Regions from separate parts of the Streptomyces sp. NPDC088817 genome, predicted to be linked through region 1. Evidence: predicted binding sites of a transcription regulator. Region 1 holds the regulator's gene; the other holds the start of a gene.
The links. The regulator HrcA, encoded in region 1, represses chaperone genes, less so after heat shock. The targets are predictions, from matches to a motif close to TTNGCACTCNGNNNNNCNGAGTGCNAA.
Positions count from the first base shown of each region.

Region 2: the regulator HrcA is predicted to act here: its motif matches at 1,582-1,608, upstream of groL (chaperonin GroEL).

Region 1 is NZ_JBIVJN010000001.1:771,289-774,693, reverse strand. Features, by position in the region: gene ACIP4X_RS03590 (DUF3097 domain-containing protein) at 1-384, opposite strand, end outside; gene ACIP4X_RS03585 (MBL fold metallo-hydrolase) at 417-1,172, opposite strand; gene hrcA (heat-inducible transcriptional repressor HrcA) at 1,374-2,390, shown strand; gene dnaJ (molecular chaperone DnaJ) at 2,391-3,405, shown strand, end outside.
Region 2 is NZ_JBIVJN010000002.1:412,410-415,814, reverse strand. Features, by position in the region: gene thrC (threonine synthase) at 1-537, shown strand, start outside; gene ACIP4X_RS05570 (MoaD/ThiS family protein) at 534-809, shown strand; gene ACIP4X_RS05565 (cold-shock protein) at 1,240-1,443, shown strand; gene groL (chaperonin GroEL) at 1,771-3,393, shown strand.

The DNA.
Region 1 (3,405 bases):
AAGGTCGTCGCCCCACACCTTCTCGACCAGTTCGGCGTCGTGCCGGCCCTCGACGTAGATGCGCCCGGCGCGGGCCACACGCGCGCGTGCCTCGGGCACGGCGACCGAACCGGACGCCGTACGGGTGGGCCGTACCGGACCGGACGACGGCTTCACCAGGGTGACCGCCCGTCCCTCCAGCAGGAACCCGCCGGACGCGAGCGGGAACACCCGGTGCCTGCCGAAGCGGTCCTCCAGCGTCACCGTGCCCGCCTCGCAGCGGATCACCGCCCCGCAGAACCCGGTCCCGGGCTCCTCCACCACCAGACCCGGCTCGGCGGGAACCTCCGGCACGGTCCGCGGCTTCTTCCACGAGGGAGTGAGGTCGGGCGAATACTGGCGCATTCGAGTGACGATAGGGACGGGCCCGTGTCCCCTCAGCGCGACACGCCGAAGCGCGTGGCCAGGGCGTCCCGCTGGGCGCGGACGAAGTCGGCGTCCACCACCGCTCCGTGACCGGGGACGTACAGCGCGTCCTCGCCGCCCAGTGCCAGCAGCCGGTCGAGCGCGGCGGGCCACCGGGACGGCACGGCGTCCGGGCCAGCCTGGGGTTCGCCGGACTCCTCGACCAGGTCCCCGCAGAACACCACGGCCGGGTCGCCCGGCACCACCACCACGAGGTCGTGCGTGGAGTGCGCCGCGCCCATGTTCGCCAGCAGCACCTCCCGCCCGCCGCCGAGCCGGAGGGTGAGCCGGTCGCGGACCTCGCGGCCGGGCCGTACCAGGGCGTCCGCCGCCTCTTCGGCCGCCCTGGCGTCCAGTCCCTGGCGCACCGCGTCCCCGCGCAGCTCCGCGCGCTCACCGCTGTCACCGAACAACGCGTCCGCGCCCTCGGCGGCGAAGATCTCCGCGCCGTCGAACTCCGCGGCCCCGAAGACATGGTCGAAGTGGGGGTGGGTGAGCGCGAGATGTGTCACATCACCGCCGGCGTGCGCCCGCGCCCACACACGCAACCGCGCGCCCTCCGCGCGACTCGAACCCGCGTCGACCATCAGCGCGGCGCCCTCCCCGACGACCAGGCCGGTCGTGCAGTCCCATCCGGGCAGGCGGCACCGCCCCACCCCGTCCGCCAGCCGTTCCCATCCCAGTTCCTCGAGAGCTTCGTCCCGAGGGGTTTCCCGCGCATCCGTCATGGGGCGACGCTAACGGTGACGTCCGCGGGGTACGACATCCCGGCCGATCCCGGGTGATCCCGGCCCCGACCTCGCACGCAGTCGCGGCCCGGCCTTGCCGGGGGCGTACCCGGCGGCCGTACACTGGGCCGGGTAGAGCTGGCACTCCTATGCGCAGAGTGCCAGGCGGGTGGCCGAGGAACGACCCTGGAGGTGTGCGCGATGCTCAGCGAGCGGCGGCTTCAGGTCCTGCGCGCCATCGTCCAGGACTACGTCGGCACCGAGGAGCCGGTGGGTTCCAAGGCCCTCACCGAGCGGCACAGCCTGGGCGTCTCTCCGGCCACGGTCCGCAACGACATGGCGGCCCTGGAGGACGAGGGCTTCATCGCCCAGCCGCACACCAGCGCCGGCCGCATCCCCACCGACAAGGGCTACCGCCTGTTCGTCGACAAGCTCGCCGAGGTCAAGCCGATGACCGCGCCCGAGCGGCGCGCCATCCACCACTTCCTCGACGGCGCCGTCGACCTCGACGACGTGGTGGCCCGCACGGTGCGGCTGCTCGCGCAGCTGACCCGGCAGGTCGCCGTGGTGCAGTATCCGTCGCTGACCCGTTCGACCGTGCGGCACGTGGAGCTGCTGTCCCTCGCGCCGGCGCGCGTGATGCTCGTGCTGATCACGGACACCGGCCGGGTCGAGCAGCGGATGGTCGACTGCCCGGTGCCCTTCGGGGAGACCTCCCTGGCCGATCTGAGGGCACGGCTGAACAGCCGGGTCGCGGGCCGCCGCTTCACGGACGTCCCCCAGCTCGTGGAGGACCTGCCCGACGCCTTCGACGTCGAGGACCGGGGTACGGTCTCGACCGTGCTGTCCACTCTGCTGGAGACGCTCGTCGAGGAGAACGAGGAGCGGCTGGTCATCGGCGGCACCGCCAACCTCACCCGCTTCCCGCACGACTTCCCGCTCACCATCCGGCCCGTTCTGGAGGCGCTGGAGGAGCAGGTCGTGCTGCTGAGGCTGCTCGGTGAGACGCAGAATCCGGGCATGACCGTGCGCATCGGTCACGAGAACGCCCACGAAGGACTCAACTCCACGTCCATCGTGTCGGTCGGCTACGGTTCGGGCGGCGAGGCAGTGGCCAAGCTCGGCGTGGTCGGACCGACCCGCATGGATTACCCGGGAACGATGGGAGCGGTACGCGCAGTGGCACGGTACGTCGGACAGATCCTGGCGGAGTCGTAGGTGGCCACGGACTACTACGCCGTTCTCGGCGTGCGCCGTGACGCGTCGCAGGAAGAGATCAAGAAGGCCTTCCGGCGGCTCGCACGCGAGCTGCACCCGGACGTCAACCCGGATCCGAAGACCCAGGAGCGGTTCAAGGAGATCAACGCCGCCTACGAGGTGCTCTCCGACCCGCAGAAGAAGCAGGTCTACGATCTCGGCGGCGACCCCCTCTCGCAGTCCGGCGGAGCCGGTGCGAGCGGCTTCGGGGCCGGTGGTTCCTTCGGGAACTTCTCCGACATCATGGACGCCTTCTTCGGCACGGCGTCGCAGCGCGGACCGCGCTCGCGCACGCGCCGGGGCCAGGACGCGATGATCCGGCTCGAGGTCGAGCTGGACGAGGCGGCCTTCGGCACCACGAAGGACATCCAGGTCGACACGGCCGTCGTCTGCAACACGTGCAGCGGCGAGGGCGCGGCCCCGGGCACCACGGCGCAGACGTGTGACATGTGCCGCGGCCGGGGCGAGGTCTCGCAGGTCACCCGGTCCTTCCTGGGCCAGGTCATGACCTCGCGTCCGTGCCCCCAGTGCCAGGGCTTCGGCACGGTGGTGCCCACCCCGTGCCCGGAGTGCGCCGGCGACGGCCGTATCCGCGCCCGCCGCACCCTGACGGTGAAGATCCCGGCCGGTGTCGACAACGGCACGCGCATCCAGCTCGCGGGCGAGGGCGAGGTCGGCCCCGGCGGCGGTCCGGCCGGCGACCTGTACGTCGAGATCCACGAGCTGCCGCACTCGACGTTCCAGCGGCGCGGCGACGACCTGCACTGCACGGTCACCATCCCGATGACCGCGGCGGCCCTCGGCACCAAGGTGCCGCTGGAGACCCTGGACGGCCTGGAGGAGGTCGACATCCGCCCGGGCACGCAGTCCGGCCAGTCGATCCCGCTGCACGGCCGGGGCGTCACGCATCTGCGCGGCGGCGGCCGGGGCGACCTCATCGTCCACGTCGAGGTCCAGACCCCGACCAAGCTCGACC
Region 2 (3,405 bases), on a different contig from region 1:
GACCAGATCGTCGTGCCGATCGCCTCGGGCTCCCAGCTCACCAAGGTCGACAAGGGCCTGCGGGAGCTGATCGAACTCGGACTGGTCGAGGACCGGCCGTACAAGATCTTCGGCGCCCAGGCCGAGGGCTGCTCGCCGGTGTCCACCGCCTTCAAGGCGGGCCACGACGTCGTGCGGCCGCAGAAGCCGGACACCATCGCCAAGTCCCTGGCCATCGGCAACCCGGCCGACGGCCCGTACGTCCTGGACATCGCGCGCCGCACCGGCGGCGCCGTGGAGGACGTGACCGACGAGCAGGTCGTCGACGCGATCGGGCTGCTGGCGCGGACCGAGGGCATCTTCGCCGAGACCGCGGGCGGTGTGACGGTCGGCGTGACGAAGAAGCTGGTCGAGAACGGCGTCCTCGACCCGACGAAGACCACCGTCGTCCTCAACACCGGCGACGGGCTGAAGACACTGGACGCGGTGGCCGGCACCGGCCTGACCGCGACGATCCGTCCGACCCTGGACTCCTTCCGAGAGGCTGGCCTGGCATGAGCGTGAACGTCCGCATCCCCACCATCCTGCGCACCTACACCGGCGGGCGGGCCGAGGTGAGCGCCGAGGGCGCGACCCTGTCCGAGGTCATCTCGGACCTGGAGAAGAACCACACGGGCATCGCGGCCCGGGTCCTGGACGACCAGGGCAAGCTGCGCCGGTTCGTCAACGTGTACGTCAACGACGACGACGTCCGGTTCGAGCAGGGCCTCGAGACGGCCACCCCGGACGGCGCGGGCGTCTCGATCATCCCGGCGGTCGCCGGCGGCTGATCATTACCTTCGGTAATTCCGGTCACGCAGAGTTCACCGAGTTGCCCCTTCCGTGAGAGAAGCGGAGGGGGCAATTCTGTGTGATTGAACGCGGTAGAGTTGGGGAACGCGCCCCCGAACTCGGAATCCGGGGCCATGGAATCCTGCCGCGGGCCCGGTAAGAAGTAGCCAAAGTCTGCGCGCCTTTTGCGGTATTTGCCTTGTTTATGGGGCCCGAATTGCCCTGAATTCGCGTGAATTCTTCCTATATTCCGGACCGTGTGCGTCCAGATTTCTCGTCCGATTGACCTGTTGCAGAGGGCAGTTGGGCAGATACATTCGGCCGCGGTCGACGCGTTCCGGCGCACGCCCCCGATCCACGGGGGGTGAGGTCTGACCCGGGTCCGCGAAGTGTGGATCTGTGCAAGGGCCAGTAATAGGGGAGTTAGGCATGGCTCAGGGCACCGTCAAGTGGTTCAACGCGGAGAAGGGGTACGGCTTCATCGCGGTCGACGGTGGTGCGGACGTCTTCGTCCACTACAGCGCGATCCAGATGGACGGCTACCGCACGCTGGAAGAGGGCCAGCGGGTCGAGTTCGAGATCTCGCAGGGCCAGAAGGGTCCGCAGGCCGACATGGTCCGCGTCACGGCCTGAATCGCGCGACCACCGCAAGCGACGTTCTTCTTCGGAAGGGCCCGCACCTCCGCTGCCGGGGTGCGGGCCCTTCGCTGTGCCCGCACGCCACCCGTCACCCGACCGCCACCCCTCATCGAGCCCGCTTCGCGGGCGCACCTTGCACTCGGAGGGGTCGAGTGCTAATCATTGGCGTTAGCACTCTGAAGGTGAGAGTGACAACGAAGGACCGGGTCGGTGAGGCCACGGGCCAGGTGGGGCAAGGAACCACCTCAGGCCGGGGCCGTCCGTCGCGGGCGCGGGCGCGGTCCGAAGTAATCACCCCCAGTCCTGGGAGGACCACTTCACATGGCCAAGATCATCGCGTTCGACGAGGAGGCGCGGCGAGGCCTCGAGCGCGGCATGAACCAGCTCGCGGACGCCGTCAAGGTGACCCTCGGCCCCAAGGGCCGCAACGTCGTCCTCGAGAAGAAGTGGGGTGCCCCCACGATCACCAACGACGGTGTCTCCATCGCCAAGGAGATCGAGCTCGAGGACCCGTACGAGAAGATCGGCGCCGAGCTGGTCAAGGAAGTCGCCAAGAAGACGGACGACGTCGCCGGTGACGGTACGACCACCGCGACCGTGCTCGCCCAGGCCCTCGTCAAGGAAGGCCTGCGCAACGTCGCCGCCGGTGCCAACCCGATGGCCCTGAAGCGCGGTATCGAGAAGGCCGTCGAGGCCGTCTCCGCCGCCCTGCTCGACCAGGCCAAGGAGGTCGAGACCAAGGAGCAGATCGCCTCCACCGCCTCCATCTCCGCCGCCGACACCCAGATCGGCGAGCTCATCGCCGAGGCCATGGACAAGGTCGGCAAGGAAGGCGTCATCACCGTCGAGGAGTCGCAGACCTTCGGTCTGGAGCTCGAGCTCACCGAGGGCATGCGCTTCGACAAGGGCTACATCTCCGCCTACTTCGCGACCGACATGGAGCGCATGGAGGCGTCGCTCGAGGACCCGTACATCCTCATCGCCAACTCCAAGATCTCCTCGGTCAAGGACCTGCTCCCGCTCCTGGAGAAGGTCATGCAGTCGGGCAAGCCGCTGCTGATCATTGCCGAGGACGTCGAGGGCGAGGCCCTGTCGACCCTGGTCGTCAACAAGATCCGCGGCACCTTCAAGTCCGTCGCCGTCAAGGCTCCGGGCTTCGGCGACCGCCGCAAGGCCATGCTCGGCGACATCGCCATCCTCACGGGCGGCGAGGTCATCTCCGAGGAGGTCGGTCTCAAGCTGGAGAACGCGACCCTGGACCTCCTGGGCCGCGCCCGCAAGGTCGTCATCACCAAGGACGAGACCACCATCGTCGACGGTGCCGGCTCGACCGACCAGGTCGCGGGCCGCGTGAACCAGATCCGCGCCGAGATCGAGAACAGCGACTCGGACTACGACCGCGAGAAGCTGCAGGAGCGCCTGGCGAAGCTCGCCGGCGGTGTCGCGGTCATCAAGGCCGGTGCCGCCACCGAGGTGGAGCTCAAGGAGCGCAAGCACCGCATCGAGGACGCCGTGCGCAACGCCAAGGCGGCCGTCGAGGAGGGCATCGTCGCCGGTGGTGGCGTGGCCCTGCTCCAGACCACCAGCGTCTTCGACAAGCTGGAGCTCGAGGGCGACGAGGCGACCGGCGCGCAGGCCGTGAAGCTCGCCCTGGAGGCCCCGCTCAAGCAGATCGCCGTCAACGCCGGCCTCGAGGGCGGCGTCGTGGTGGAGAAGGTCCGCAACCTCACCCCGGGTCACGGCCTGAACGCCGCGACCGGTGAGTACGTCGACCTGGTCGCCGAGGGCATCATCGACCCGGCGAAGGTGACCCGTTCCGCGCTGCAGAACGCCGCCTCCATCGCCGCGCTGTTCCTCACCACCGAGGCCGTCATCGCCGACAAGCCGGAGAAGGCCGCCGCGCCGGCCGGCGGCGGCATGCCGGGCGGTGACATGGACTTCTGATCCCCCAAAGGA